2 regions of the Enterococcus olivae genome follow, and region 2 is predicted to be linked to the other one. Evidence: a T-box and tRNA genes for the amino acid it is inferred to sense, from the RefSeq annotation. Region 2 holds a T-box; the other holds one or more tRNA genes.
What was found. The T-box of region 2 lies ahead of leuS (leucine--tRNA ligase). A T-box ahead of a tRNA ligase gene usually reads a tRNA of that ligase, here a tRNA-Leu.

Region 1 (16,274 bases), on a different contig from region 2:
ATCAACAATGTAGGGGTAGTCACACAATATCAGCCGTTGGCACTGAATGGACATATTGGAAATGGAGCAAGTTGGGGATTAGATGGGATCAATTCTGGTGCGACGATCTTACAGCCTTATTCCAGTTCAGAGGGAAGTAAATGGTTTGAAGGAACAGCGCATGCGATTTATCAAAACATGTCTTATATCGATCAATTAGATCCGCAATATGTTTTAGTTTTATCTGGAGACCATATTTACAAGATGGACTACGAGAAAATGCTAGATGACCATAAACGTCACAACGCTTCATTGTCTGTAGCGGTCATCGAGGTTCCTTGGAAAGAGGCGTCTCGCTTTGGGATCATGAATACAGACGACAATGATCGCATCATTGAATTTGAAGAAAAACCTGAAGAGCCTAAGAGCAATCTAGCTTCAATGGGAATCTACATTTTTAACTGGGGACGTTTGAGAAGTGTTTTGAAAACCTTGAATGCTAAAGACAGCTCAATGAATGACTTTGGTCATCATGTGATTCCTGCTTATTTGGACAGTGGTGAAAATGTTGTTGCCCATCGATTCTCAGGTTATTGGAAAGATGTAGGAACGATCGATTCACTTTGGGAAGCCAATATGGAATTCCTGAAACCTGACATGGAATTGGATATTCGTGATAAAGGTTGGAGAATCTATTCTAAAAATCCAATTTCACCACCACATTTCGTTACAGCTACAGGTTCTGCCAAAAACTCGATGATCTCTGATGGCTGCTACATTGCAGGTGATATTGATCATAGTGTCTTGTCAGACGATGTGCAAGTCAAAGAAGGGGCAAGCATCACGGATAGTGTGATCATGTCTGGAGCAACGATCGGTAAAAACGTAAAAATTCATAAAGCAATCATTGGGGAAGATGCCATTATCGGTGACAATGCTGAAATTGATGGTTCGGAAGAGATTGCAGTAGTTGGATATTCTGAAGTGATTGGAGTGAAGATTGATGAAGACTAACAAAATGTGCGCATTAGTAGGAAATCTGCATCGTTACGATGAATTGTTACCCTTGACAGAACGTCGTCCCTTGGCTACTTTGCCATTTGACGGTAAGTATCGTTTGATTGATTTTAATTTATCAAGTATAGCCAATGCAAATATTAAATCATTGTTCATGGTCTTTAACGAAGGAGAAACACAATCTGTTTTCGACCATATTGGTGGAGGAAAAGAATGGGGATTAGACGGGATCCAAAATAGTTTCTTCATTCAAATTTATCAAGATTTCATCCGCCGCGGGGACAATAACAGCAGCTATTATGATCTGGTGATCGACTACTTGAAAAAATCTAAATCAGACTATGCGGTTTATATGGGAAGCAAGATCTTAGTAAACATTGATTTACGCGCATTGCTTCATATTCATCAAGCTCATGGAAATGATATGACGGTTGTTTACAAGCGAGTTCCGAAAGATAAAGTTTATAAACAGGACATCTTACTTACTCTGGGTGAAAACAACGTCATCGAAGAAACGACTTTGGCCAAAGATGCAGAACCAGCTGAATTGGTGAACTTAAGTACGGATATATTTATTATCAAGACAAGTAAGCTGATCGAGATCTTAAAACAAAAACAAGCCGATGGTATCTTGGGCAATGTAGAAGCCTTCTTACGTGAAAGAATCGGTGAGACAACCTATGCTTACGAATACACTGGCTACTTGAATAATATTTATGATATTCCTTCTTATTACAGTGCCAATATGGATATGCTGGATCCTCAGAAATTCAATTCATTGCTTTACTCAAGTCAAAAGGTCTATACAAAGATGAAAAATGAAGTACCAACTTACTACTCTGAATCATCTGTTGTCAACAACAGTCAATTTGCGACAGGCTGTTTGATAGAGGGACAAGTTGAGAATACCTTGGTTGGACGTGGAACGAAGATTTACGAAGGAGCAGAAGTCCATGATTCATTGATTCTGCCGACCAATACGATCAAGTCAAATGCTGTGATCAAATATGCGATTCTTGACAAAGATATTGTTGTTGAAGAGGGCGTGCATATTGAAGGTACTGCAGATAAACCAGTAGTGGTTAGAAAAGGTAGTTACGTAACAGAAGATATAATCGGAGGTTAGAGAATGAAACTTCTATTCGCAGCAGCGGAATGCGCACCATTTTTCAAAACAGGTGGTTTGGGAGATGTAGCAGCTGCTTTACCTAAAGAATTAGTAAAGAAAGATATTGAGACAGTCGTTGTCTTACCATATTTCACAAAAATGCCTCCGCAATACAAAGAACAGCTAGAGGACGTGATGGACTTTACTATTTCTGTTGGCTGGCGTCAGCAGTATTGTGGAGTGAAAAGACTATGGATGAATGGTCTGACTTATTATTTCATCGACAATATGTATTATTTTGATCGTGAAAGCTTATATGGTTATTACGACGATGGTGAACGTTTTGCCTTCTTACAGATGGCGATCATTGAATTGATGGAACGAATCAATTTCATTCCGGATGTCTTGCATGTCAATGATTATCATACAGCGATGATTCCCTTCTTATTGAAAGAAAAATATCACTGGATCGAAGCCTACCGCTCGATTCGGACTGTTTTGACGATTCATAATATTGAATTTCAAGGCCAATATGGGAAAACGGTCTTGCCTGACCTATTCGGCATGGGGACAGAACGCTACGATGACGGAACGGTTCGTATGGGGGATGCCTTGAACTTTATGAAGGCGGGGATTCTGTATTCCGACCGTGTGAACACCGTGAGTCCTTCCTATGCAAAAGAAATTCAAACCACTGAATTTGGTTCTGGATTGGATCAGATTTTGCGTATGGAGAGTGGCAAACTGAGCGGTATTTTAAACGGAATCGATTATGAGATCAATGATCCGGAAACTGATCCGGCACTTGTCGCTCATTATTCAGTAGATGATCGATCTGGCAAAGCGGATAACAAAGATGAATTGCAGCGTTTAATGGGGCTTCGTCCTAAACCAGAAGTACCATTGATCGCAGTGGTCAGCCGCTTGACTTATCAAAAAGGTTTCCATCTAGTATTGGATGAATTGGAAAATCTTTTGCAGTTCGATATTCAATTCGTGCTGCTAGGGACCGGAGATCCGTTGTTCGAAAATCGCTTCCAGTCGATTGCGGAAAGATATCCGGAGAAATGCTCTGTAAGTATTTCTTTTGATGTGAATTTGGCACAAAAAATGTATGCAGGAGCCGACATCTTCCTTATGCCTTCAGCTTTTGAACCTTGTGGATTGTCACAAATGGTTTCTATGCGCTATGGTACTTTGCCAGTCGTTCATGAGATTGGCGGATTGAAGGATACGGTGGAACCTTTCAACCCAATTGAAGGTTCAGGAACAGGTTTTGGTTTCCAAGACTTTTCTTCCTACCATTTGATGGAATGCTTGAAGAAAGCCATTGAATTGTATGATGAGTCTCCAGCAGCATGGGATACGCTGTGCCATAATGCGATGTCCAAGGATTTCAGCTGGGAAACTTGTTGTGAAGGATACCTTGCTTTGTATAAAAGCTTAGTATAAATTATAAAATTATTGGGAGGCAGACTGAAACGTTGTTTTAACAATGTTTCAGCCTGTTTTTCCCAACAGGGGGTAAGGACCATTTTAACGAAAGAAAATTTAAAAGAAGAATTAAGGCAACGAGTAAGGGAAAGCTATGCGCTTGAACTAGAAGATGCCTCAGCAAACGAACTGTTTTTCACCTTAGGGAATTTGGTTAAAGCAGTTTACAATGACAACTGGCGTGAAACATGGAAAAATTATTTGAAGGAAGAACAAAAACAAGCGTACTATTTCTCCATCGAGTTTTTACCTGGAAAAATGTTGAAAAGCAATTTATTGAACTTAGGCTTATTAGAATTGGTTCGTGACACATTGGCGGATTTGAATGTCGATTTGGAAGATTTGGCAGAAGTTGAAAAAGACATGGCTCTTGGTAACGGTGGCTTAGGTCGTCTGGCTTCTTGTTTCATGGATTCTATCGCATCCAGCGGTTTACCAGGAAATGGAAATGGAATTCGCTATGACTATGGTTTGTTCAAACAACAATTTGTGGATGGCTATCAAGTAGAACTACCAGATGAGTGGTTGAAAAACGGAAATGTTTGGGAGATCCGTCGTCCAAGTAAAGCAGTAGATGTCCATTTTGGTGGACATGTTTACATGAAAAAAAATGAAGAAGGAAAACTGAAACCAGTTGGAGAAGACCAAATCATCTTACGTGCGGTTCCATATGATACGGGGATGGTTGGTTATCAAAACGGAATTGTCAATACGATGCGTCTGTGGAGTGTAGAGATTCCACCTTCAGAAGAAGGAAAATATAAGAGTATTGAAGAGCGCCGAGCGTATGAAGATTTGACAGCAGTCTTGTATCCAGATGACTCAAATGAAAGAGGACGTATGACTCGCTTGTTGCAGGAGTATTTCTTCGTTTCTGCTGGGATCCAAAGTATTGTACGCTATTACCAAAAATTAAATAAACCTTGGCATGCGCTAAGTGAACAAGTAGCTGTGCATATCAATGACACACATCCAGCTCTATGTGTACCAGAGTTAATGCGTATTTTAATGGATGAGCATGATGTGAATTGGGAACAAGCATGGGATATCACAGTGAAAGTAATGAGTTATACCAACCATACGATCATGGCAGAGGCTTTGGAAAAATGGCCTATCTATTTGATGCAGCAAATCGTTCCTCGTATGTATCAAATCATTGAAGAGATCGATCGACGTTATGTAGCTTCTATGCGCGGAATTCATCCAGAAGATTTGATTCAGCGTACCCGGATCATCCAAGGGGATCAAGTGCATATGGCGAATTTGTCCATTATCGGTAGCCATAGCACCAACGGAGTGGCTAAGCTTCATTCAGATCTATTGAAAGCAGTGGTTCTACATGATTTCTATACGATTTACCCTGAACGCTTCAACAATAAAACAAACGGTATTGCTCAACGTCGTTGGTCACAATTAGCCAATGAGCCGTTGTCTAATACTTTAGATGAGGCAATTGGAAAATCATGGCGTAAAGATTCTGCTGATTTGAGTTTACTGATGAATTATCAAAATGATAAAAAAGTTTTGGATAAACTGGCAGAGGCGAAACATCAAAAGAAAGAAGAATTGGCGGAGTATATACAGGAAACGACGGGTGTCACAGTATCTCCGGATGCGATCTTTGATGTACAGATCAAACGTCTACACGCTTACAAACGTCAGCTCTTGAATCTGATGCACATTTTGAAATTGTATTTTGATTTGAAAGAAAATCCAGAAGTAGACATCCATCCGCGAGTCTTTATTTTTGGAGCTAAAGCTGCACCAAGCTATACGTATGCGAAAGCGATCATCAAAGCAATCAATGAAGTAGCAAATTTAGTTAACAACGATGAATCGATTCAAGGAAAACTGAAAATCGTCTTCTTGTCTAATTACAATGTTTCACTAGCTGAACGAATCATTCCAGCAGCAGACGTCAGTGAGCAAATCTCTTTGGCATCAAAAGAAGCTTCAGGAACCAGTAACATGAAACTGATGTTGAACGGCGCGTTAACTGTCGCTACTTTAGACGGTGCGAATGTAGAGATTCGTGATGCAGTCGGTGATGACAATATCTTTATCTTTGGTTTGACCGAAGAAGAAGTTTACGCATACTATGAAAATCATGAATATTCTTCTCAACGTATTTATGATGAAGACCCTGTCTTAAGACGTGTAGTTAATGCGTTTGTTGATGGAACGATTCCAAACATTGAATACGAAGGACGAGAAATCTTTGATTCCTTGTTGCGTTACAATGACGAATACTTCTTACTGCGTGATTTTGCTGACTATTGCCACGCACAAGAAAGAATCAACGAAACGTACAAAAACCAAGACTTATGGCGTAAAATCAGTTTAGTGAACATTGCAAAAGCAGGACGTTTCTCTTCTGATGATACAGTGAAGCTGTACGCTGAAGATATTTGGCAAATTGAGCCGATTTTTGCTCATACAGAAAAAGAGGGAACAAGCAATGTCTCTAATCAGATTTAATCCTTGGCAAAGTTACCATAAACAACCATTTGGAGCAGTCAAGGAAAATGGTCTCGCGCGATTATCTGTGGAGGTAATCGCCGAGAATATTGTACAAGTTTATCTGGTCATTCATAAAGATCATCAACCTGAACAGCGAATCATGATGCAGCAGCAAGAGAATGGTTTTTATTCTTACCAGTATTTCTTTAATCAGGGGAAAGGCTTGTATTTTTATCATTTTGAAGTCCATTCGACTGTGGCTGGTCAGACAAAGGTTGAGTATTACGGAGCCAGTGAACAGGGAGGAGAAGGTCAGCAGTATCCGTCAACTGACAGAATCTGGAACTTTCAAATTACCTGTTACCAAAAAGAAGAAACGACACCTGATTGGTATCGAAAGGGAACCTTCTATCAAATTTTTCCTGATCGTTTTTGTAATGGGAATAAAGATCAAAAAATCAATTCACCTAAGGAAAATACCTTTATTTATGCAACAGAAGAGGATGAACCCTTATATGTTAAGGGGCCAGAAGGGGATATCCTACGTTGGGATTTCTTCGGTGGGAATCTGCAAGGCATTATTAAGAAAATCCCTTATTTGAAAGAATTGGGAATCACGGGTATTTATTTAAATCCGATTTTTGAAGCCTGTAGTAATCATCGTTATGACACTTCAGATTATTTTAAAATTGATCCAGTTTTGGGAACGGAAGAGGATTTTAAAGAATTGTTGGATGAACTGCATGCCAATGATTTACATTTGATTCTTGATGGTGTATTCAGTCACGTCGGTCAAAACAGTCAGTATTTTAATGTCAACGGTTCTTACGGAGCGAACTCGGGTGCTTATCGAGATCGTCACAGTGAATATTTCTCATGGTTCAATTTTATTGACTATCCTCATGACTATGAATCTTGGTGGGGAATCAAAGATTTACCGGAGATCAATAAAAACGATCCGAAATTCCGTGAGTTTATCTTTGGCGAAGAAAAGAGTGTCTTGACGAAGTGGAACAAAATGGGGGTAGATGGTTGGCGTTTAGACGTTGCTGATGAGCTTCCAGATGATTTTATTGCCGGTATTCGTAAAAATCTCGATCGTTTTCCTGAAAAAATCCTGTTGGGAGAGGTTTGGGAGGATGCATCGAACAAGGTATCCTACGATGTACGCCGCAAATATATTTTGGGAGACCATCTACACGGTGTGATGAACTATCCCTTGCGTGACGGTGCGATCGATTTATTGAATGAACAGAAATCACCTGAGAATGTGGCTAAATCACTAACAAAATTGTATGAAAACTATCCTAAAGATATTTTTTACAACAATCTGAACAACATTGGGACGCATGATACTGAGCGTATTTTGACCATGTTGGGCAGCCACATTAAGAAACTGGACTTGGCCTTTGGATTCATGTTCTTGTTCCCAGGGATTCCCTGTGTTTACTATGGGGATGAAGCTGGTTTAGAAGGACGAAAAGATCCTGAAAATCGAAAATTTTTCCCGTGGAAGAGTATGAATCGGGAGATTTATGATAATTGTCGTCGTTGGATCCAGTATCGCCAAGATAACGACGTACTGATCAACGGAGATTTGAGTTTCTTCTATACAAACAATTTGTTTGGTATTTTGAGAAGAGATGGGGATCAATATGTTGCAATGCTAATGAATCCAACGAATTATCCTAAAACAGTCAATGGTAGTCTAACATTTATTGCTGAGGAAACACCGATGATTCAGGAAATCCGTACACGATTAAATAATCGGACGCTAGCTGAAAATAGTTATATTCTGATCAGCAGTAAGCAAAAACAGACAAGTATTGATTTAATGAAGCAAATGCAAAGTTCTACTAAAGTGTAAACGAGCAAAGCTGTTCTCTTTCTCTGTGAGCAGCTTTGTCTTTTTGTCTGTAGAAATTCCATGTTTTATGGTATTATAGAAGAAATTCAGCATTTAAAGGAATGAAAAATTATGGCGCAATATGAAGAAATCAAACGGAAACATTTTCGTTTTCCAGCATATTCAGATGAAGCAGGCGTAAAATTAGAATCCAATAGAGAAGGTTCTTCATTTTCCAATGATGAAAGCTGGATCATCACTGAGGAAAGTGGACAAGCACCTACACGCAGAGAGGATAAAGGCGAAGATCGTACTTTACGTCGCTCTCACCGTGTTAGTCAAGAAAAAGCGGGTCAAAGTATTGAGCAGAGAGAAGAACTGAAAAAACACCGCAAAAATTTACCTGATTATACGAAAAGATACCGGCCTGAAGTTACTTCTACAGGAAAAAAACATTTGTTTGGTGAAGCAGCTCCTCAAAGTACCTTTAAAGTAAAGGAAAAACGTTCAGAACCTGTAGCTCCTCAAAGAAAAAAAGGAGAATTCACCCGCTCTTACTTTGTTCCTAAATATATTCCAGCTTCTATGATTCCTGATGAGCCTACTGATAAAGTCGAAAAACAAGCACTTGAATCTGCGATGGCAAAAGACAGTTACCTACTTTTCGATACTGAGCCGTCAGCATTTCAAGAACGAAAAGATACGGATCCTGCTGTTAGCAAATTTAAGCAGCCGAATTCTGAGGTGTCTATGACTAGAAGCCAGTATCGACGAACTTCAAAAAAAGAGAAAAAACGTTCGGTGCTAGATCAGTCGCTGGAAGGTCTGATTCAAGATGAAACCTTTGAATCAGAAAGTAAAGGCTATTTCAAAAAGTGATTTGACGACCTCAACAGCTATTGTTGAGGCTATTTTTTCATATTGAGAAGCAATTGCTGTGGTAGAGTAAACGATTATTCAGGAGAAAAATAGATGATTGATTCAGTTGATTTAGATATTGTTTATGCGATTCGCTTAAAAGCCATGTATCCAGGAGAAGACGTGGAGATTGTGAAGGTTCCTGGAGATGAACATGCACATCACTACGGTTTCTTTGATGCGGACCAATGTGTCAGCGTGGTGTCAGTATTTATGGAAGAAAACGGTTGTCAGATTCGAAAATTTGCCACATTGCCAGACTATCAAAACAAAGGATTTGGTACGCAACTGTTGAATGAGATTTTAAAAACGTACAGCAAACCCTTTTTCTTGAATGCGCGTAAAGCAAAAATCGGTTTTTATGAAAGATTTGCTTTCAAGGAAACCGAGAACACTTTCATCAAAAATGGGCACGAGTATGTCGTCATGATTCTCGAATAGGTATGGTAATGGCCGACAATAATTAAATCCTTTTCGTAGTCAAGTGTTGTTAGACGAAGTTGATTTAAATGGTGACAAATAGTTGAGAAATCCGCGAATTTTTTAAGCAAATATTGACAAAAAATTCAATTCCAAGTAAAATTTTATTGTTGTAGGCGGATGTGATGGAATGGCAGACATGTACGCTTGAGGGGCGTATGAGCTTAGCTCGTACGGGTTCAAATCCCGTTATCCGCATAGGTGAAAGCTGATATCGACTGTTGTTGATGTCAGCTTTTTTTATTTTTTCACTAAGAGCTCCAAATTTTTTGCGCGTTTTTCCAGAAAATTTGCTATAATAGAAACACTTAAAAAAAGTGAGAAAAACAAGGAACACATTGAAGTACACAGGAAGTATATAAGTGAAAAGAGGATGACTATGAGAAATTTTGAAAAGTCTAGTAAACTTGAAGGTGTTAGTTATGATGTACGTGGACCTGTTTTAGAAGAAGCAGATCGCATGCAGGATGAAGGAATCAGTATTTTAAAATTAAATACTGGAAACCCTGCGACATTCGGATTTGAAGCGCCCAATGAAATTGTGCGCGATTTGATCATGAATGTCAGAGAGTCAGAAGGTTACTCTGATTCAAAAGGAATTTTTTCTGCACGTAAGGCAATCGAACAATATTGTCAATTAAGAAATTTTCCAAATGTAACGATCAATGATATTTACACAGGTAATGGTGTGAGCGAGCTGATTACAATGTCAATGCAGGGACTTTGCGACAATGGGGACGAAGTATTGGTTCCGATGCCGGATTATCCTTTATGGACCGCATCGATCTCATTGGCTGGAGGAAAGCCTGTTCATTATATCTGTGATGAAGCGAGTGAGTGGAATCCTGATGTAGCAGATATTCGCTCAAAAATTACTCCTAAGACAAAAGCGATCGTATTGATCAACCCGAATAATCCAACGGGGGCGGTTTATCCAAAAGAAATTCTAGAACAAATCGTTGAGGTTGCACGCGAATTTGATTTGATTATTTTCTCAGATGAGATCTATGATCGTTTGGTTATGGACGAGTATGAGCATATTCCGATTGCAACACTGGCACCGGATCGTCCGGTGGTGACTTTCAGTGGCTTGTCCAAATCTCACCGCGTGGCTGGTTTCCGCGTAGGTTGGATGGTTTTAAGTGGAGAGAAAAAAGGTATCAAAGGATACATTGAAGGATTGAACATGTTGTCTTCTATGCGGTTGTGTTCAAATGTATTGTCTCAGCAGATCGTCCAAACCGCATTAGGCGGTCATCAAAGCATGGACGAATTGATGCTTCCAGGTGGCAGAGTATACGAGCAAAGAGAATTCATCTACAATGCGATCAATGAGATTCCTGGGCTATCGGCAGTCAAACCGAAAGCGGCATTTTATATCTTCCCTAAAATCGATACGAAGCGATTTAACATTTTGGATGATGAGAAATTCGTGCTAGACTTCCTACATGAGCACCATATTCTGTTGGTTCATGGTGGTGGGTTTAATTGGCAGGAACCGGATCACTTTAGAATCGTCTATTTGCCGAATATGGAAGATCTAAAACTGACCGCAACGAAAATGCAGGAATTTTTAGCTACTTACAAACAAAAATAAAAAAAACGGAGAAACCAATGTTTAAAGGTTTCTCCGTTTTTGATTGTAGCAATTAACTAGCTAGTATTTCACATTTCTTTTTACTGACGATCATGCGACCGCTAAATTTGTCCATAATTTCTTTGGAAGGTTCGTTGACTTGTATGAGAAATGAATTTTCGTATTCTCGTTCGATAAATCCAAAAAGAGTCAGATCTTCCCACTTAAATGTTACGTTTGTCTTCGTTTCCATGCTTGTCACTCCGTTCTAACCTATAGGAAATCCCGAACATCTCTATAGATTGGAATTTTCCTTTGTTACATTATGTGTTAAAATGTACAAAAAGTGAAATGCGAATTCGCATATTTTAGGAGAATAAAAAATGGACGTTTTACAGGAAATAAATTTTGGAGAAACCATCAAAAAAATTCGTAAAGAACAAAACATGACTCAAAAAATGTTGTCTCAGGGAATCTGTGCGCAAAGTGTCCTCAGTCGGATTGAAAATGGGATTGAAGTTCCGAATGTGATCGTCTTGCAACAGATCTGTCAGCGATTAAATATTACGATGGATAAGCTGCTTTACTCACAGCCAAGTGAGATCCAGCAAATCAATGCCTTATTTCTGAGAATCCACTACCATTTGATTCATCAAAATTATCAGCAAATGGAACAGCTTCTGGAGAGTTCCTCTTTGACCGAGCATTTGTATTTGGATACGGATCTTCAATTGTATTATTATTATTTAGGAAGCTGTGAATTTTTTTTGTATGATGCTCACGATGCGGCGATTCAATCTCTGAAAAAAGGGCTTTCTTATACGTACACCAAAGGAAAGAACAATGTTTCAGCGATTGAGATTCAATTAATGAGCTGTTTAGGTCGTGTTTTTGGTAGTGCCGGTAACAATGAGCAGGCGACCCATTATTTAAATCTAGCCTATGCATCGCTTCAGTCTTTACCAATTGAATCAATGCGTTTTGAATTGAGCAAGGTCTTTTATAATTTTGGCAGTTTTCTTTTTGGAATCGAAGAAGATGAGAAAGCTTTAGAGGTGGCAGAACAAGGGATTCTTTGGGCACAGCAGCGGAGTAGCTATTATTATTTAGAAGAGTTGTTTTCTTTGTGTGGAAAGATTTGTAAGAGAATAGGGCTGGTGGAAGAAGCAAAGGAATACATGGATCTGTCTCATTGTATCCAAAAAATCCGCTGAAATGGTGTAGACCTTTCTTGACATTTTTTCTAATTAAGAGTAATTTTAAATTAGAAAAGACATAGAGGAGAGAGACAAATGAGAACATTTGTAAGCGCAACGAAATTTTTCTTGAAATCAGGGGTCAAAGGTCCTGGATACTTAGAGATTGTTGATGGAAAATTCGGTGAATATTTTTCAAATTTACCAGAGGAAGAAGTAACGCTGATCGATCATTCTGACAAATGGATTGCGCCGGGGTTAGTTGACACGCATATTCATGGCTATATGAATCATGATGTGATGGACAATGACGCGGAAGGGATCAAGGTCATGTCGGAGGCTCTGTTGGCATGTGGAGTAACATCTTTTTTACCAACAACATTGACTTCGAGCAAGAAACTATTGAAAGAAGTCGCAGCGACAGTCGGTAGCGTCCAAAAAGAAGTGACTGGAGCCAAGATCCAAGGTATTTATTTTGAAGGCCCATTCTTTACAGAAGAATACAAAGGTGCTCAAAATCCGTCTTATTTCGGTGATCCAGATATCGAGACTTTTCATGAGTGGCAAGAAGCTTCTGGCGGTATCATCAAAAAAATCGCTTTGGCTCCCGAACGTGAAGGAGTCAAGAAATTCGTTGAACAAGTGACCAGTGAAAGTGTAGTTGTTTCTTTAGGCCACAGTAACGGTACCTTGGAAGACGCTGCTGAAGCCGTAGAAGCAGGTGCGAGTGTCTTTGTTCATGCCTTCAATGGGATGCGTGGATTGAATCATCGTGAACCAGGAATGGTCGGGGCATTGCTGAGCTTACGGGATGTTTTCTCAGAGTTGATTTGTGATGGACATCATGTTCATCCAAGTGCGGCTAGTATCTTGATGGAAAAAGCTGGTCATGATCATGTGGCATTGATCACCGACTGTATGATGGCTGGTGGAATGCCTGATGGTGATTATATTTTGGGAGAATTTCCAGTAGTCGTCAAGGAGGGCACTGCCCGTATGCAAGAAGGCAATCTTGCAGGAAGTATCTTAAAATTAAAAGAAGCAATCAAAAATGTTGTTGATTGGGGATTGGCAACTCCTGAGCAGGCAGTAATGATGGCCAGTTTGGTACCGGCCATCAGTTGTAAGCTTGACGATGTTTGCGGTATGATCAAAAAAGGCCGTGATGCAGATTTTATCGTTTTAAATCCAGACATGACCTTAGAAGCCACCTACTTAGATGGTAAGCAGCGTTATGCTATATCTAAATAAGTGAATGGTTGAAAAATCCTAGTGATTAGTAAAAGAAGGCAATCAGACAAAAATAGTCTTGATTTCCTTCTTTTTTACGTTGTGTTAAACTAATATTGAAGCGTAGAAAGGAGCGCAAAGGATGAGTTACATTGATGTCATTGACGAAGTAAAAAAATATCAAATGGGTGACACGACGATCATTGCAAATGATGGTGTGACCTTTGGGGTGGAAAAAGGAGAAGTGGCTGTGATTTTAGGTCCGAGTGGGGCCGGTAAATCCACGGTTTTAAATATACTTGGTGGTATGGATAGCTGTGACAGTGGGCAAATCGTTATTGATGGTGTCGATATTGCCGATCATGATGCCAAGCAGTTGACAGAATACCGTAGAAACGATGTAGGCTTTGTTTTTCAATTTTATAATTTGGTTCCTAATTTGACTGCTCGAGAAAATGTTGAGCTAGCGGCTCAGATCGTAGAACAGGCAATGGATGCAGAAGAGATTTTGCTTCAAGTGGGCTTAGGGAAACGAATGAATAATTTTCCTTCTCAATTATCAGGAGGAGAGCAACAGCGGGTAACAATCGCGCGTGCTTTGGCGAAGCGACCAAAACTGTTGCTTTGCGATGAACCAACAGGGGCATTGGATTATGAAACAGGAAAACAGATTTTACAGATTTTAGAAGACACGGCTCGTAAAATAGGAACGACTGTCATTATTATTACTCACAACTCACAAATTGCGCCAATGGCGGATCGAGTGATTCGGATCAATGATGCAAAAGTTCGGAGTATTGAATACAATGACTCGCCAACACCTATTTCTCAAATTGAGTGGTAGGGGGAAAAGATGAAGAACAATGCATTATTAAAAAGTAGTATAAGAGAAATCAAACAGTCTCCCGCTCGCTTTTTTTCCATTTTGGGGATTATTTTTTTGGGCGTCGCTTTTTTCGTCGGGATCGGTGCAACGGGTCCTGATATGATCAAGTCCGCTGGCAATTATTATGAGGCACAGCGTTTGGCAGATGTTTCTGTCCTTTCGACTTTAGGATTTTCAGAAGAAGATCAAGAATATCTTGAAGAACGTTCGGAGATCGATACGATCGTCTTGCAATATATGACGGATATCCATATTGCATCAAAAAATGAGATTTTTCGTTTTTACAGCTTTGACAAGGACAAATTGAACCAGCCGAAGTTGGAAGTTGGAAGACTTCCGGAAACAGCCGATGAGGTTGCCTTGGACAGTCGTAGCCAATTTCTTTATGAGTTGGGGGAGACGATCGAGATTACCGACTCTGACGATACAGAAGAAAGCTTGGCCAGTCATACACTAGAAATTGTCGGATTTGTCACTAGTCCGGAGTTTATCGATAATTCCAAACGCGGCAATACCAATGTCGGAAATGGTGCGGTTGATTATTTTGCTTTGTTGGTCGATGAGGCTTTTCAAACGAATGCCTATGCTCGTATGTTGCTGACCTTCAGCAATCTAAAAGAAGTGGCTGCTTACTCAGACGAATACGAGGAAAAAATTGATAAAAATATTGAACAATTGGAAGAATGGCTTGAGCCGAGACAACAAGAACGTCTGATAGAGATTCAAGAGCTCGCCAATAAAGAACTTGAAGAAAACCGTCAAAAGATCCAAGATGGGGAAAAACAGCTAGAGGATGCTGAAAAAGAACTCCAAGAAGCCAAGGAAAAATTAGATGAGGGAAGAGCAGAATTACGTTCCGGGAAAGCGGAGTTTCGTGAGAAAATCACTGCGGCAAAGGCAGAGATCCGCGGAAAAGAAGCACAATTGCGACAAGGTTCTTCTGAGCTACGAGAGCAAGAGCGCACGTTAAACGAAAACCAGCGGGAGGTAGACCGCCAAGCAGGGGCGCTGGAGAGCTACGAAGAGCAGTTGGGTCAACTAATGGATCAAAGAGATCAACTGGAGGATACCTTGTGGCAGTTGCAAAATGCTCAAGACTCTTATCAAGAGTTAGTTTCCTTATTAGAGGAAGTAGACCAGTTGCCTGTCGAAGAGATTTCAACTATTTTGGAAGATATCCGAGGAGAGCTACGTTATTTGATCAGTCAGCTTCCGGAATCTAACGAATGGGCTGGTCAGATCGATCAGCTTTTGGATCTGGTAACACCGGAGACCTTAGCTACACTCAGACAGCAGATTAACGCTTTGGGAGGAATGATCCAATCCCAAATCACCACATTGGAACAAAGTCTGGCACAAATCGACTCTGGCATGGCGGAGATTACTGCTGGACAAGAACAGCTATATGCGGCACAGCGCCAATTGGATGCTGGTCGACAACAGATTGAAGCTGCGAAAGAACAGATCGATAGTGGCAAAGACCAATTAGCTGAAGGAAAAGCCCAGCTGGCAGTTGAGGAAGAACGAGGGAAGAATCAACTAGAAGCTGCTGAAAAAGAGTTGGAAGCTGGAGAAAAAAGCTATGAAGAAGGTCTAGAAAAATTCAATGAGCAAAAAGAAAAAGAGCTACCAAAATTAAAAGAAGCACAAGAAACATTGGAAGAAGAGCAGGATAGGGTAGATGATTTGGAGCCGGCTGAGTTTACCTTACTGGATCGAATCAGCAATCCTGGTTATGCAGAATATCAATCGAACGCCGATCGAATCTCATCGATTGCTACCGTTTTCCCAACGATTTTCTTCTTCATCGCAGCCTTAGTTAGCTTAACCACGATGGGAAGAATGATCGAAGAAAAACGAGTAGAGATCGGTACGTTGAAAGCACTTGGCTATAAAAACAGCGAAATCGCGCAAAAATTTCTGATCTATTCTTTATCTGCAGGTTTGTCCGGAGCTGTTTTAGGTTTGGCTGTCGGTTTTTATCTGTTTCCAACGATTATCATCAGTGCTTATGGACAGCTCTATAATATCAAAGAGTTTGCTACACCATGGTATTTGGGCTACAGTAGTATCGCTGTTGTCAT
Region 2 (16,274 bases):
GGATTTCCTTTATCCGATGGCTTGAGGTCTGCACCTAGCGCTGCCAACAATCCCAATCCACCATCTGATGTACCGCTACCGCCAAGCGACACATATATTTGATCGACCTTTCGTGCCAAAGCATCCTTGATCACCAGACCCAACCCATAGGAAGAAGCCTGACGAACGGCCTCATCAGAAGGTTTATTCAGATGGATACCGATAAATGCTGCAGATTCAATGATTGCCGCTTTGTTACCATCGATCGTTGTCAACAAGTAGTCAGCTTCCAGTTCTTTTCCTAAAGGATCCTGAGTTTTGACGGTGATCCATTCACCATCAAGGGCTGCATAGATGGCTGCCATTGTGCCTTCGCCGCCATCCGCAATCGGAACATTGATTTTCTCTGTCCAAATAGCTGCCGGCAAATCCGACAAAACCGCTTGATTCAATTCCTCAGAGCTGGCACAGCTCTTAAAAGAATCAATGATCGACAATACTTTCATAATATCCGACCTTTCTCGCTTTTCTTCTATTATACCCCACCACAAGAGATTCTTACTCACTGTTACTCGTGAAACTTTTATGACTCAAACGACGACTAGTCGGCTGATTGACGAAACAGTAAATAAGTCTATTTCTTCTAAATATAAAAAACGTATACCTTATCTCAATTGACAAAGTACACGTTTCATCCTAAAATAGTGAATCAACAAGCATGCTTATTCTGTTGTTACTCTAATCGATTTTTCATAGTTTTTTTTTAAAATTGGTGGCATTCTTGATTTTTTTCACAAGACTATTCAAAAGAATTATTGATCATAAAATAACTCATGCAGACCACGCAGCCATTCTTGATTTTCATAGCTGGTCTTGAAGCCCCTTTTTCAAGTAAGATCAATTCCTTTGCTTGATTTTTTACCGCATAGTCCATACATTCTGACAAAACTTTGTCCCCTACGCCATTCCCTTGAAAACTTTCATTCTTGTCAAGTCGTAAAATCTTCCATTTTTTGTCTTCCGGTTCAACCGTACAAGTCGCAACTACTTTGTTGTTTTTCATTGCTACATAGACGATCGGACGTTGTGCCAAGTCATCGCTAAGTTGTTCTAGTGTTGCAGTTTCTTCTTCGAGTAATTCGGGATGTTTCTTGTCGATTTGAATAATTTTCATAAATATCCCCCATTCCTGAAGTTTCTGACTTCTTACTTTAAGTATACGTCCCATTTTTAGATAAGTGAAACCAATCTTATTAATACTACTATAAGGTAAGGTGATACATTGGATAAATTTTTAATTCTTCAAAAAGTAATCGAAACGGGCAGCTTTACCCTTGCAGCCGAAGAATTAGGCTACAGTCAATCTGCCATCAGTCAAATCATCCACCGCTTAGAGAATGAACTGGACATTCAGCTTCTAGTGCGCTCTCGTTCAGGGATTCGATTAAAAAAAGATGGTCGTGATCTGCTTCCTTTGATTGAAGAGATCATTGAAAAAAGACAGGCCTTGGATGCTCGAATCTCTCACATCAAAAAATTGAATGCAGGAACAGTTAGAATTGGCATCACTTCAGGTGAATCTGCCCGATGGTTCGCCTCTATGATCAAGGATTTCCAAGAGCTCTATCCTAACATCCAATTTATCATAAAAAAAGGCAGTTATCGCTCTGTTGCTAAGTGGATCGAAACGGAAAGTCTCGACTTGGGTTTACTTCCATCCCGTGCAGCAGCAAATCTAGAGACCAGTACCTATATTAGTCACCCATTTTGCGCAGTGCTTCCGAAAAATCATTCCCTAGGGAAACACTCGGTCATCGAATTGAAGCAGTTAAAAGAAGAAACGCTAGTTGTTTTAGATCAGGGACCTTTCAACGAAATCTTGGAATCCTTCAATGGGCAGTTTGACAGTCGCAGAATCAAATATCAGGTAAATGATCCTTCTCTTCTTTTGCCGATAGTTGAGCTAGGTTTAGGGGTTGGCTTACTGCCACAGCCAGCCTTGGCTGATCATAGCTATGAGATCATTAGCCGACCGATCTCTCCTGCCTTGCACAGTCACCTTTCAGTCGCTTGCAAGAAAAAAGAAAATCTATCCTTTGCCAGTCAACAATTTATTGAATTTTTATTGGAAAATTATGAAGAACTCGATTAAAACTATCTAGGGAATACCTAGGTAATCTCCATTTTTTATACTATCAAAAAAACACCTTTCCATTTTTACTTGGAAAGGTGTTTGCTGTTCTTTCTTAGTTCGCAACGATATTGACCAGTTTACCTGGTACAGCAATGACTTTGCGAATCGTTTTTCCATCGATGCTTCCTTGGATGATCTCATTGCTCTTGGCAATTTCTTCCATTTCTTCACGGCTTGCTTGCGCAGGTACGTTGATTTTCGTACGTACTTTTCCGTTGACTTGAAGAACGATCTCCACTTCATCTTCGACTAGGGCAGCTTCATCATAAGCTGGCCATTCAGTGTAAGAAATTCCCTCTTCATTGCCAACGATTTCCCACAACTCTTCACCAAAGTGCGGAGCGATCGGTGCCAATAGTTGAATAAATCCTTCGATATATTCGTAAGGCAACGCATCTGCTTTATAAGCATCATTAACAAAAACCATCATTTGAGAGATCGCTGTGTTAAAGTGCAGCTGCTCGAAATCTTCCGTTACTTTTTTCACGGTTTGATTGTAGACTTTTGTTAGTTTACCATCATTGAAGGTCGTGATCCGGTCACGCATTTTGCCATTTTCATCCACGATCAAACGCCACACGCGATCCAAGAATTTCCGGCTTCCTTCCAGTCCATTCTCACTCCAAGCAATCGATGCATCCAATGGACCCATGAACATTTCATACAAACGCAAGGTATCGGCGCCGTATTTACTCACCACATCATCTGGATTGACTACATTGCCACGTGATTTCGACATCTTCTCGTTGTTTTCTCCCAAGATCATCCCTTGGTTGTACAATTTTTGGAAAGGTTCTTTCGTTGGAACCACACCAATATCATACAAGAATTTATGCCAGAAACGCGCATACAACAAGTGTAGAACCGCGTGCTCTGCACCACCGATATAAATATCTACCGGCAACCAGCGCTCTAGTTTTTCATAACTTGCCAATTCGTTTTTGTTGTGAGGATCGATAAATCTTAGGAAATACCATGAGCTTCCAGCCCATTGTGGCATCGTATTGGTTTCTCGGCGTCCTTTTTTCCCTGTTTCTGGATCAACAACATTGACCCATTCATCAATATTCGCCAATGGAGATTCCCCTGTACCACTTGGGCGAATGTCGTCTGTCTGTGGCAAACGCAATGGCAGCTCGGCTTCGGGAACAGTCGTTGTTGTGCCATCTTCCCAATGGATCACTGGGATCGGTTCTCCCCAATAACGCTGACGAGAGAACAACCAGTCGCGCAAACGATAACTGATTTCTTTTTGACCAACTGCTTTTTCTTCCAGCCAGGCAACAATATTCTCGATCGCGTCTTCTTTATTCAAGCCATCCAAAAAGTCTGAATTGATGTGCAAACCATCTTCTGTATAGGCTGCTTCTTCGACATTGCCGCCTTCAAGAACTGGGATGATCTCCAAATCAAATGTTTTGGCAAACTCATAGTCACGTTCGTCATGGGCAGGAACCGCCATGATTGCGCCAGTTCCGTAAGTTGCCAAGACATAGTCGGCGATCCAGATCGGGATTTCTTTCCCGTTGACTGGATTGATCGCGTAAGCGCCTGTGAAGACCCCTGTTTTTTCTTTCGACAAGTCGGTACGGTTCAAATCAGATTTTTTCGAAGCCATATCGACGTAAGCTTCAACTGCTGCTTTTTGTTCAGGTGTAGTAATTTCTTGAACTAGCTCCAGTTCGGGTGCCAAAACTGCATAAGTCGCACCAAACAAGGTATCTGGACGAGTTGTGAACACCGTAAAGTCTTTGTCTGTTTCCGCTACCTTGAAGGTCACGTTGGCACCGACAGAACGTCCGATCCAGTTGCGTTGCATGTCTTTGATGCTTTCAGGCCAATCCAAATCATCCAAATCATCCAGCAAACGATCAGCATAAGCAGTGATTTTCAACATCCATTGACGCATCGGTTTGCGGACAACATCGTAACCCCCACGTTCACTCTTGCCGTCAATCACTTCTTCATTTGCAATCACGGTTCCCAATTCTGGGACCCAGTTGACTGGAACTTCTGCTTCATAAGCTAGCCCATGCTCATACAGCTTCGTAAAGATCCATTGTGTCCATTTATAGTAGTCTGGATCAGTCGTATTGATCTCACGATTCCAATCATAGCTGAAACCTAGTGAATTGATCTGACGACGAAATGTCTCAATATTTTTCTTGGTAAATTCCGCTGGATCATTCCCAGTATCTAGTGCGTATTGTTCTGCTGGCAAGCCAAAAGCATCCCAGCCCATCGGATGCAACACATTGTATCCTTGACTACGTTTGAAACGAGACAAGATATCGGTCGCGGTGTAGCCCTCCGGATGCCCCACATGCAAACCTTGTCCAGATGGATAGGGGAACATGTCTAATGCGTAAAATTTTGGTTTTCCTTCTTTGTCAAATGTGTTGAAGGTATTGTGTTTGGCCCAATATTTTTGCCATTTTTTTTCAACTTCCTTGTGATTGTAATTCACCACTGTCTCCTCCTTAAAATAAATAAAAAAATCCTATAAGAAGCACAAATAAAGCCTCTTATAGGACGTAATTAACTAACGTGGTACCACCTATTTTCGCTGGATATCCAGCCTCGAACGCTGTAACGGTCGTCACCGTGTCTTTCCTACTTTCTTTCAGAAAAACAATCACTCAAAGGCGAGTTCAAACGGTTCTCTGTACATTCTCACCAGCCATGTACTCTCTAAAAACAGAACGCGATCTACTACTCCTTTTCAAACGTGAGTCGATTCATTGAATACATACTATCAAAAAAGCTCTTTGAATTCAATTTATTTATTTAGATTGTGGAAATTCTTCAAAATATTGGCGCAATTTTGTCAGGAACACTTCGCCGATCCCTGAGATCTTGCGTTTTTTCTTCTTGATCATGACCATTTTATTTTCCGGTGAATCCGCCAGTGGAATCAACACGATCCCTTGGCTTTTGGGATCTTCAACCAAACCAGAACCAGAACCATAGGCATCCGTGCCTTGTAGAATCCCTGTCAAGGTTGCCCGATCACTCGTATGGATCACCTGAGAGATTCCTGGAAAATCGATCAAATCCTCAGCAAAATAGGTATAATTATTGGTTTCCTGCGTGAAACGTACTTGGGCATAGTCATGCAGATCGTCCAAATGGATCACAGACTGTTTGGCTAGTGGATGCCCTCGTCGCATAAAAATGTGTGTCTGGAAGGTCGTTAAGATCTCATATTCCAGTTCGCCATTTTCCAATAATCGACTCAGCCCTGCCTGATTGGATTCATTAAAGAGTAAGATACCGATCTCACTTCGGTACTGCTCCACATCTTTGATGACATTCAGCGTGGTACTCTCAAAAATTCGAAAGTCATTGTAATCCTGAAATTCGTGAATCAGTTGACTCATGATGATCGAAAGAAAATCGTAGTGCTGACTAGAGATCGAAAAATGCTTCTCATGCTGCTCGTTTGCCAGATAACGGTTTTCTAGAAGCTCCACCTGTGCTAAGATCGGCTGCGTGTATTGAAAGAAATCCATGCCCTCCGAAGTTAAGGACGCACCTTGTCTGGTACGTTCAAACAATTGAACATCCAGTTCTTTTTCCAGTTCTTTGATTGCATGCGACAAACTTGGTTGGGAAATATAAAGTTTTTTTGCGGCTTCTCTAAAACTACCATTGTTAGCAATAGCAGCAACATAACGCATTTGTTGTATATTCAAATGTTCCTCCTCCTGTCCAGACGATTTTATTTTCTATAGTACGAAAAAGTTTATCCGTTGGTCAATCTTTTTCTGAGTAAAATCAAAAAATACCGTAACTTTCTTATGAGAGTTACGGTAAATGATTAGTTTTTAGCTAACTTTCAATGTTTGTCCAACATAGATCGTATCTGAATTGAGATTATTCAATGAACGTAGTTGGCTAACAGAGGTATTGTGAGATTGCGCGATCTGCCATAAACTGTCTCCCTGTTTTACTTGATACTGTTTACTGGCATTTTGTTGTGTAGTACTGGATGTGTTGCTCGCACTACTACCGCTTTGGCTTGTTTTCAGCTTTTGACCAACCAAAATCAAATCGCCACTGATATTGTTCCAGCTGCGTAATTGGCTGATTGACACACCATTTTTGCTGGCGATCCCTGAAAGTGTATCTCCAGCTTTAACTGTGTAAGTTGATCCGCTGTTATTTTGACTAGTATTGCTTGTTGAGCTGCTTGTATTGCTTGAGTTACTTGAACTGCTTGAAGAACTCGAGCTGTTAGAATTGCTCGTATTACTTGAGCTACCACTTTGACTCACTTTTAGCGTTTGCCCTACATAAATCAAATAACCGCTGATATTGTTCCAACTTTGTAGTTGGCTAACTGTTACGCCATAGCGTGAACCAATTGCTGATAAAGTATCTCCATTTTTGACTGTGTAAGATGTGCCTTTGTTTTGGTTAGAGCTGTTTGACGAATTGTTCGTATTACTTGAGCTACTTGAATTGTTCGAGCTATTAGAATTACCCGTACTGCTCGAACTACCACTTTGACTCACTTTTAGCGTTTGCCCTACATAGATCAAATGACCGCTGATATTGTTCCAGCTTTGTAGTTGGCTAACAGTTACGCCATAACGCGCACCAATTGCCGACAAAGTATCTCCTGATTTGATCGTGTACGTCGTGCCTTTGTTTTGGTTCGTGTTGTTTGACGAATTGTTCGTATTACTTGAGTTGTTTGAGCTGTTAGAATTACCCGTACTGCTCGAACCACCACTTTGACTGACTTTTAGCGTTTGTCCGACATAGATCAAATGACCGCTGATATTATTCCAGCTTTGTAATTGGCTAACAGTTACACCATAACGCGCACCAATTGCCGACAAAGTATCCCCTGATTTGATCGTGTACGTCGTGCCTTTGTTTTGATTTGAACTACTTGACGAATTGTTCGTATTACTTGAACTGTTTGAGCTACTTGAATTATTGCTACTGCTTGAACCACCACTTTGGCTCACTTTTAACGTTTGTCCCACATAAATCAGATGACCACTAATATTGTTCCAGCTTTGTAATTGGCTAACAGTCACACCATAACGCGCGCCGATTGCCGACAAGGTATCCCCTGATTTGATTGTATAGGTCGTGCCTTTGTTTTGATTTGAACTGTTGGACGAATTGTTCGTATTGTTTGAAGAACTTGAGCTGTTAGAATTACCCGTACTGCTTGAACCACCGCTTTGGCTCACTTTTAACGTTTGTCCCACATAAATCAAATGACCGCTGATATTGTTCCAGCTTTGTAGTTGGCTAACTGTTACGCCATAACGCGCGCCGATCGCTGACAAAGTATCTCCTGATTTGACCGTATAGGTTGATCCAGTACCGGTTGTCGGAGTAGATGTACTCCCGCCACCACCAGTATTCGTATTGATCATACCACCAGAATTTCCTGAAGCTGGTGAATCAAAACGAGTCAAATTGTAATTTTCGATCACACGGTTCAATGTCGTATTGTAGTTTGGATCCGTTGCATAGCGACCTGTCAACCAGGCTGTGGCATCACGATAAGAAGAGGTGTTGCTCTTCCAAGCTCCCGCATAATAATACACACCTGACTGGAAGGAAACGGTTCTCAACGTGCGTGCGTTGTCGCTAAACGATTCTTGGAAAGATGGATATTTTCTAAATGGTTCTTTCATCGTCACGTATCGGCCATTTACAAATTCTTGGGTGTTCATGTAGACCGTCTGACCGTTATAATTGCCTTTAATACCAAATAAATTATGATAAGGGGCTTTGGACAATAAACTTTGACCCCAACCACTTTCAATAATTGCTTGCGCGATCATCACAGAAGCATACAAATCATTGCTGTCTGCTACGGGTTTCGCGTAATTTGCGATCTGTTCAATAAATTGTGCCGGGGAGGAATACGAAGCAACTGCGCCAGAAACATTATCCGCCTGAACATCGACCAAAGGGAACAAGGGCGTAACCGCAGAAACCGCAGTCACAGTCGTACCTAAGATGGCCGCGCTTTTTTTCATTTGACGTTGTAAAGCAGTCTGTTGCTCTAATTTTCTGCGTTCTTTTCTCGACAAAGTCTTTCCCATTTTTTTACCTCCAAATGATTATAGAATGATAGATTAATTATACACGGATTTAATTCTTAATAAAAGTTTAAACAGCCCTTTTCAACATTTGTAAAATCTCTGTAACATGAAGTTTTTTGCACGCTTTTCTCAACATGAAGCCAGGCTTCATTTCCCTGTCTTTTCACCACCTCTCGCTCTTTTTGAATGTTGCAACTTTGTGACTAAAACTTCAATACAGAACGAGCTGTGCTATAATGGTTTCCATAAATAGAATTGCTAAAGGAGTCCTCATGAATAATAAAAATTACACACGAATACTGGGAAGTCTTTCACTGGTTATATTGGCTTTTTTAGGCTTCTCCGTTAAATTTTATCCTAGCTGGCTTCTACCCTTCGATGAGACCGTGACGCAGGCTGTTCGACAGCTGTATCCTAGCTGGAGTCCTTTTTTTCTACAGGTCACAAGACTTGCGAATCCTCTTACAATCATCCTGTTGTTCTTGGTGGTTCTTCTCCTTTTGCTTTATGGCAAACGACGCGTTGAAGCTATCTGGTTTTCTTCAGGAGTCATTGGGATCGCTGGAATCGCCAATCCAGCAATCAAGCTCGTCTTTATGCGAGAACGCCCGACACTAGAGCACCTCGTTACGGAACACAGCTTTAGCTTTCCCAGCGGACACTCCGCAGCAAGCATGGTCTTTTATGGAACCTTGATCTGTTTGATTCCATTCTTGATTAAAAACCCGACAGTCCAGAGAATCCTGCAGGTTCTTCTTGCTAGTTTGATCCTTTTAATCGGGATTAGCCGGATTTATTTGGGGGTCCACTTTCCAAGTGATATCCTCGGCGGCTTTTCATTGAGCTTGACGTGGCTTTTATTCACTTATCCGCTGTTTCAAAAAAATATTTTACAAGCAAACAAAGTTAAGGAGAGGAAGAAAAAATGACCTCATTCATTTATGCAGAAGACAAAAACAAACGATACCATTCTTGGAACTATGCCTTGAGACAGCAATTTGGCGGCAAAATTTTCAAGCTCGTGATCGATGGTGGCTTTGACTGCCCCAACCGTGATGGGACTGTCGCGCATGGCGGCTGTACCTTTTGCAGTGTTTCCGGTTCTGGAGACATGATCTTAGCACCGGAAGATCCTCTGCCTATCCAATTTGAAAAAGAAATCCAACGAATGCATAAAAAATGGCCGACAGTCGATCGTTATATCGTCTATTTTCAAAACTTTACCAATACACACGCTCCTTTGAAAGAAATCAAAGAACGCTTTGAACAAGTGATCCATTTGCCTGGCGTGGTCGGTTTGTCGATTGGTACACGCCCTGACTGTCTACCGGACGACGTTGTAGAATATCTGGCTGAACTCAATGAGCAGCGGTATCTGTGGGTCGAACTTGGTTTACAAACGACTTTTGAAGAGACGAGTCGTTTGATCAATCGCGCGCACGACTATCAAACTTATCTTGAGGGTGTCGCTAAATTACGCAAGCACAACATTCGTGTCTGTACGCATTTAATCAATGGTCTACCTGGTGAAACAGCTGAAATGATGCGGGAAAATGTTCGACGAACGATTTTGGATAGCGATATCCAAGGAATCAAGCTTCATCTGTTGCACCTGATGCGTAATACCCGTATGCTGCGTGACTATCACGAAGGACGTTTACAATTACTTTCAAGAGATCAATACGTAGAGATCACCTGTGACCAATTGGAAATGATCCCTGAAGAAATCATCATTCATCGACTGACAGGTGATGCTCCCACCGAGACTTTGGTCGGTCCCATGTGGAGCCTGAAAAAATGGGAAACGTTAAACGCAATCAACGATGAAATGCTCTATAGAGATTCCTATCAGGGAAAATTCAACGTTCGAAAGGAAGAAGCTGCTCATGTTGGCAACTGCTCTGCATTTTAGCCATAGTCTACTGAAAGAAACCGTCCAACCAGGGAATCATGTCGTTGATGCAACGATGGGAAATGGAAACGACACTGAACTTCTGGCTGAACTAGTAGGAAAAACTGGCAAAGTTTATGCTTTCGATATTCAGGAGCAAGCCTTGAGAAATACACAGGATCGTTTAACTAAACGCCAGTTGCCCTCACGTGTCAAACTAATTTTGGATGGTCATGAACACCTAGGGAATTATCTAGAGACTACCGAAGAGATCCACGCGGCGATTTTTAATCTCGGCTATTTACCAAAAAGCGACAAGCAGGTCATCACCTTGCCTGCAACTACCCAACAAGCGCTAGATACGCTTTTACAGCATCTTGCTCATCGAGGTCGAATCATTATTGTGGCTTATTATGGTCACCCAGGCGGTGAAGAAGAGCTAACAACCGTTCGTGACTATTGCAGCAAGCTGCCACAAAAGGAATACAATGTCCTGAACTATCAATTCATCAATCAGCAAAATCAGCCACCGATCTTGTTTTGTATTGAGAAAAAATAAAAAAATGCCTCCCGAAAGTTGGATTTTTTTGGTCTAACTTTCGGGAGGGCGTTTTATTTTATATTAGTTTATAGCTTTTTTGAAAGCGAAGAAGAAACGAAAAGAAAGCAAAAAACACCTATGTACTACCGAGGGAATTCCTTCTAGCTACTAAAAAGCGATCAAAACCCCAATTTTTTAAGAAGGATCTTGATCGCTTTCTTTGATTTTCTGTTTTAGATACTGGTACCATTCTTTTTTCATTCCAAGGGCTTGATCAGGATATTTGGCATAATACTTTTCGGCAAAAGCCGTCAATTCAGCTGAACTCTCGTGATCAAGACTCATCTGTTGCCAGTATTTCATACATTTTTCTACCAAAGGATCGTCAGCAGGCAACTGCTGTTCATAGCAAAGCTCCAGCTCCTTAAAAAAGGTTTGGGTCTCATTCAAGTCAAAGGGCTGCAAAGGCTCTGCCTGTATTTTAGCCAGCAGTTCTTCTGAAATCTCCTCTTCTCCTAATAAAAGCAATAGTTCAGGAGAGACTTCTCTTCCCGCTTCCAAATGACTTTCGATCCGAGACAGCTTCATCAAGCGTAGCTGCAATTCCATCAACTCTGCTTCGACTCGCCGTTTTTCCTGATAAATAAAGGTCGCCAACGACTGTTCCTTAGTCAAGACTTCTTTGATTTCTTCGAGAGTCATCCCCATTTTCTTCAAAGAAGTGATCATGAATAGCTGCGAAAAGGACGAACTGTCATACATTCGATGACCGTGTTCATTTTTTCTTGCCGGATGGAGCAGACCGATCTCATCATAATACTGCAAGGTACGGACACTCACGCCTGCCAAATGACTGAATTCTTTGATTTTCAAATATCTTTCCATCTTATTCCACCTTCTTTTGCCACAGGACTCTTCCTAGCTCTTCACCAGCCACTAGCCAGTTTGCCAGTGGCAGTTCTTGTTTTTGCAGCACTTGCTGGCGGATGTCTGCTAATGCGGACTTTTCAACAAAAGGCATGCCTTGCAACAGGATTCCGCTGGTAGGCTGCTCTTGAGAAATCAAAAACTCGCTCAACAGCTGTTCACTTTGCAAAGAAAAACCTGTTAATGCTTCACCGGGTCTCTTGTTAAGAAAAGCAACTGTGCCAGTATGCAAACCTGTCTGCCAGTTTCCAGTGGTGATCGAAAGGATTGCTGGACGATTCAACCAACTTTCCAACTCAAAGTCTTCCTCGTTCATTTTTTCCGAATATTCCAAAGACAAGTTGTTTTGCTTGATCTCACAAAATATTTTTTCATTCTTACCAAATCGGTACAAAAAACTGAATTTTGTATGAAAATCATGGATGCCACCAAATAGTACGGCTGCCGTTATCGCCTCCTCCAGAAAGGCTCTCGCTGCCTGATTTCCTGAAAACGAAGCCAGCTCTCTTTGGACTAGCTCCCGACTATCTACAATGACCAAACGACAATCTTTTTGTACCGTCAAAAATTTTATTGTATTGAACAATTTCCTCACCTCTAAGAAGGAGCATAAACTATCACGTTACGTGAGGAGCAAGAAAAACTTATTTTTCGATTTCAAAGGTAACTTCCTCCAATTCAAAAATATCGGTCAAAATCCGATTCACTTGATTAAACAAGGCCTCATTACCTGGATATTTCGCAGCAGACTTCATCTCCTTGCTGCCAGACCGATACACGAAAACCCCATATTCTTCTAGCAATTGTATCGCTTTGTCTTCTTTTTTAAATTCGACATACTCTTCCATAAAATCGATCCTCAATTCTTGACGATACCCAGCTTTTAAAACCACTGCCATCACCAAGGAAGGAACATCCAAATCTTCCAGTGGTGTATTGATGTTCCTTAAAATCAGATTGTAAGAAGTCGTTTTTACCGTTGGACAGGCATTGCACCCACCATTGACTAAATCTGTTGAACGACTGATTGTTGCTTGCATCCTGATCCCCTCCTTTTTGTGATCATTTTAACATATATCAACCTTTTTGTACTAGTTACCTTTTCAACTCCTATTACCACGGCATTCCCTAGGTAACTTTTCGAGGCCTCCTAACGAATGTTAAACTTATTTGCGCAATTGACCGCATCATTTGATAGAATTTGCGGACTTTTTTCAGTATTATTTATTGTAGGAGGTAGAAAAAATGAAAAATTTTGGAGAGCAAGTCTATCAATTAAGAAAAGACTTTGGACTATCTCAAGAAGAAGTAGCAGAAGCATTGGGTGTTTCTCGACAAACGATCTCTAACTGGGAACATGGCCTCGCTCAACCTACACTCGATAAGGCAGTAGAATTGGCACATTTGTTTGAAGTCTCGTTGGATGAACTCGTTGGAAAAAAGAAACAAGCAACAAAAGAGTCCAATAAACTTTTACACTCTCTGCTGCACCAACCCGTGACTATTTATTTGTACCCCAATCCCGATTCCAATACATGGATCTCTATCAACAAAACGATTTTGAAACACTGTGAAATCACCGAAGTCAATCCAAACAGCATTCGAGTCCTCACGCTAGAAAAAAAACTGAAAATCGAACGATTGATCTTTCTTAAAGATATCGCCGGTTTTGAAAGGGAGTGCAACTGATATGTGGCCATTAGTCATCGTTTATGCAGCCCTCCTGCTCTATACTTTTTTAGACGACATCCTTTCATTGTTCAAAAGTAAAGATCCCCATTATCAGAAGGAGCAGGAAAGACAACAATTAGAACAAAAAAATGAACAGTCGGAAATCATCCAACAGTTACACGCATTGATCGGGCAAGAATGTCAGTTAGAAAGTCGACAGTTTTCCCTCTTGTCTAAACCCAACAAGCTGACAGCCAAGATCCTTAACGTAGAGGAGGACTGGATCGAGTTTTCTTATACCAAAAAGAGTAAAACCTCCACGATCCTCTTCCAAACAAAAGAGATCCAAAGTGTTTCCAAGATCATTGACTCGTAGGATCTCCTAGCATTTACCTAGGTAATTAAAAAGAGACTTCTCTTCACTCTTTACAATATTTTGAGGTAAAATAAATAGGCAAGGAGGTTTCATCCATGAAAATTTTAGTTACTGGTTTTGATCCATTTGCAGGTGAAAAAATCAATCCAGCTTGGGAAGCAGTCAAGCTACTACCAGCTCAGATCCAAGGTGCCGAGATCATCAAGCAAGAGGTCCCGACTGTTTTTGGTCGATCGGCCGAGGTAACCAATCAGGCGATTTTAGAATATCTGCCAGACGTTGTTTTGGCTATCGGACAAGCAGGTGGGCGTTCAGCCATTACACCTGAACGAATAGCGATCAATATCGACGATGCCCGTATCCCAGACAACGAAGGCAACCAGCCTATCGATACACCGATCCAAAAAGAGGGACAAGCCGCTTATTTCACGCAACTGCCTGTCAAAGCAATGGTCCAAGCAATCAAAGATATTGGCCTGCCGGCTACTCTTTCCAATACAGCCGGTACCTTTGTGTGTAATCATCTTATGTATCAAGTGCAGTACTTGATTGAAAAAGAATTCCCGAAGATGAAGGGCGGTTTTATCCATGTTCCCTTTGCTTCCCCTCAGGTCATCGATACCGATCAATTTTCTTTACAACTGAGCGAGATCACCGCAGGTTTAACAAAAGCCATCGAAGCAATTGTCTTGTTTGATCAAAAAAATGACCTACAAACGATTGAAGGCACGATCCATTAAATACAAAAAAACTTCACCAGTCAGCAGATCGGTGAAGTTTTTTATTTACCTTGGGATTACCTAGATGATTTGATCAAGAGGCCTATCTAAGCATTCGCAGCCTTTTTGGCATCTACCACGATCACATCTTCTGTATCGATATACAGTGCCTTGGTCTCAGGGATCTCATGCCAGTCATTCAAACGATCTACAACGATTTCTTTGCCGTTGCTTGTTTGGAAATGATAGCGACGGATGTTCCCCAGAGTGACCACATTTTTTAAGGAGACTGGTACTCTGAAAGCACCTTGCAAAGGCTCCATCGAAATCAGCTCTGGACGAATATAGTATAGATACTGATTGCCCATTTTAGAAAAATCAGCCGTGTATTCCTCTAATTCAAACCATTCAAAACAAATATTGTTTCCGATAAAATCGGCAACAAAAGGACTAGCTGGTGCTGTGTACAGTTCAAACGGTGAAGAAGCCTGAACGATTTCTCCTGCTTCCAACACAAACACTCGGTCGCTGATCAGCATCGCCTCTTCCTGATCGTGAGTCACAAAAATCATCGTCATGTTCAATTCACGTTGAATACGGCGCAAATCTTTTTGTAGCTGCTTGCGAATCTTAGCATCCAACGCACTCAATGGTTCATCCAGCAATAAAATCTTCGGTTCTGTAGCCAAGGCACGAGCCAAAGCCACCCGTTGTTTTTGACCACCGGATAAGCGTTGAACATTGACGGATGAAAATTCTGTCAATTGGACCAGATCCAACAAGTTGAACACACGCTGATTCAATTCCTCTTTGCTCAGCTTTTTGACTTTCAACCCGAAAGCCACATTTTCAAAGACGGTCATCGTTGGAAAAAGAGCATATTGCTGAAACACAAAGCCAATGTCACGATCTTTGGTTGGCTGTGCTTGAATTTCTTTATCATCTAGTTCGATCACCCCTTCTTGAGGCTGTTCCAAACCAGCAATACAGCGAAGCAAGGTTGATTTCCCACAACCGCTGGGACCTAGCAATGTCACAAATTCTCCTTTTTGGACATCAAAGGAAACATTATTCAAGATCTTTTTTTCCCCGAATGAGAGAGACAGATCACGAATAGTTAAGTAGTTTGTCATTCGTTTTTACCTCCGCTGTTTCTTTTTTCTTAAGTTTTAAAGTGACTGATCGTTGCTTCTTGTTCATGTAAAAAATCCCGAAGGCCACAGCAAGGAGAAATAGGAAATACAGAATCATGACAGCACTTGCCACATGTCCATTTTCATTCATCCGTCGTAGCATATAGATTCGAAGTGTTTCAAAGCGACCGCCGATCAATAAATTCGTTAGCATGTATTCGCCAAACACGGAAGAAAAGACCATCAAAGAAACCAAAGTCGTTCCTACCTTCAAATTCGGGATCAGTACATAGCGAATAATCTGGAACATCGGTGAGCCTAAGGTCTCTGCTGCTTCCACAAGTTCCTTCATATTTACCAAGCGCATTTGATTACTAATACCTAGGTAAACCACAGGTAACATTGAGATAAATAAAGCCCCTAGCAATACAAGAAACATTGGGAGACTTGACTTCGAATAGGTACGGAGTAAGGCAGTAACAAGAATTACCCCAGGGATTGCATAAGGTAATAAAACAATTTTTTGCAGGGCTTTATCCCATCTTGGGAAATACAGATTGATCCAGATCATGGTAGGAACCAGTAAAATGAAGATAATACCGGTCATCAAGCCCGCCAGCAAGAAGGAACGCCCCACTGCCCATAGAAAAGCCGGATCACCAAGCAACTGTTGAAACCATTGCAGGGTAAAATCATCAGGAATGATACTTTTTCCCCAAGAAGTCGAACTAGCATAAAAGAACGTAGCGATCAATGGGCTTAAATA

Region 1: it has a tRNA-Leu gene. The T-box ahead of leuS (leucine--tRNA ligase) is inferred to sense a tRNA for this amino acid. The anticodon was not compared.

The regions. Positions count from the first base shown of each region.
Region 1 is NZ_JBSMVT010000009.1:21,526-37,799, reverse strand. It holds gene ACWODM_RS07765 (glucose-1-phosphate adenylyltransferase) at 1-993, shown strand, start outside; gene glgD (glucose-1-phosphate adenylyltransferase subunit GlgD) at 983-2,122, shown strand; gene glgA (glycogen synthase GlgA) at 2,126-3,556, shown strand; gene ACWODM_RS07750 (glycogen/starch/alpha-glucan phosphorylase) at 3,638-6,076, shown strand; gene ACWODM_RS07745 (glycoside hydrolase family 13 protein) at 6,057-7,925, shown strand; gene ACWODM_RS07740 (hypothetical protein) at 8,037-8,783, shown strand; gene ACWODM_RS07735 (GNAT family N-acetyltransferase) at 8,877-9,263, shown strand; tRNA gene ACWODM_RS07730 (tRNA-Leu) at 9,419-9,500, shown strand; gene ACWODM_RS07725 (pyridoxal phosphate-dependent aminotransferase) at 9,682-10,899, shown strand; gene ACWODM_RS07720 (DUF2187 domain-containing protein) at 10,952-11,131, opposite strand; gene ACWODM_RS07715 (helix-turn-helix domain-containing protein) at 11,262-12,092, shown strand; gene nagA (N-acetylglucosamine-6-phosphate deacetylase) at 12,171-13,325, shown strand; gene ACWODM_RS07705 (ABC transporter ATP-binding protein) at 13,447-14,148, shown strand; gene ACWODM_RS07700 (FtsX-like permease family protein) at 14,158-16,274, shown strand, end outside.
Region 2 is NZ_JBSMVT010000007.1:63,782-80,055, reverse strand. It holds gene ACWODM_RS06735 (glycerate kinase family protein) at 1-485, opposite strand, end outside; gene ACWODM_RS06730 (GNAT family N-acetyltransferase) at 779-1,153, opposite strand; gene ACWODM_RS06725 (LysR family transcriptional regulator) at 1,262-2,131, shown strand; gene leuS (leucine--tRNA ligase) at 2,226-4,640, opposite strand; T-box leader at 4,699-4,909, opposite strand; gene ACWODM_RS06715 (LysR family transcriptional regulator) at 4,957-5,868, opposite strand; gene ACWODM_RS06710 (LysM peptidoglycan-binding domain-containing protein) at 6,001-8,250, opposite strand; gene ACWODM_RS06705 (phosphatase PAP2 family protein) at 8,523-9,179, shown strand; gene ACWODM_RS06700 (TIGR01212 family radical SAM protein) at 9,176-10,162, shown strand; gene ACWODM_RS06695 (class I SAM-dependent methyltransferase) at 10,137-10,700, shown strand; gene ACWODM_RS06690 (MerR family transcriptional regulator) at 10,878-11,567, opposite strand; gene ACWODM_RS06685 (Hsp33 family molecular chaperone HslO) at 11,569-12,195, opposite strand; gene ACWODM_RS06680 (DUF4809 family protein) at 12,254-12,649, opposite strand; gene ACWODM_RS06675 (helix-turn-helix domain-containing protein) at 12,855-13,298, shown strand; gene ACWODM_RS06670 (hypothetical protein) at 13,300-13,656, shown strand; gene pcp (pyroglutamyl-peptidase I) at 13,752-14,396, shown strand; gene ccmA (heme ABC exporter ATP-binding protein CcmA) at 14,483-15,508, opposite strand; gene ACWODM_RS06655 (ABC transporter permease) at 15,483-16,274, opposite strand, start outside.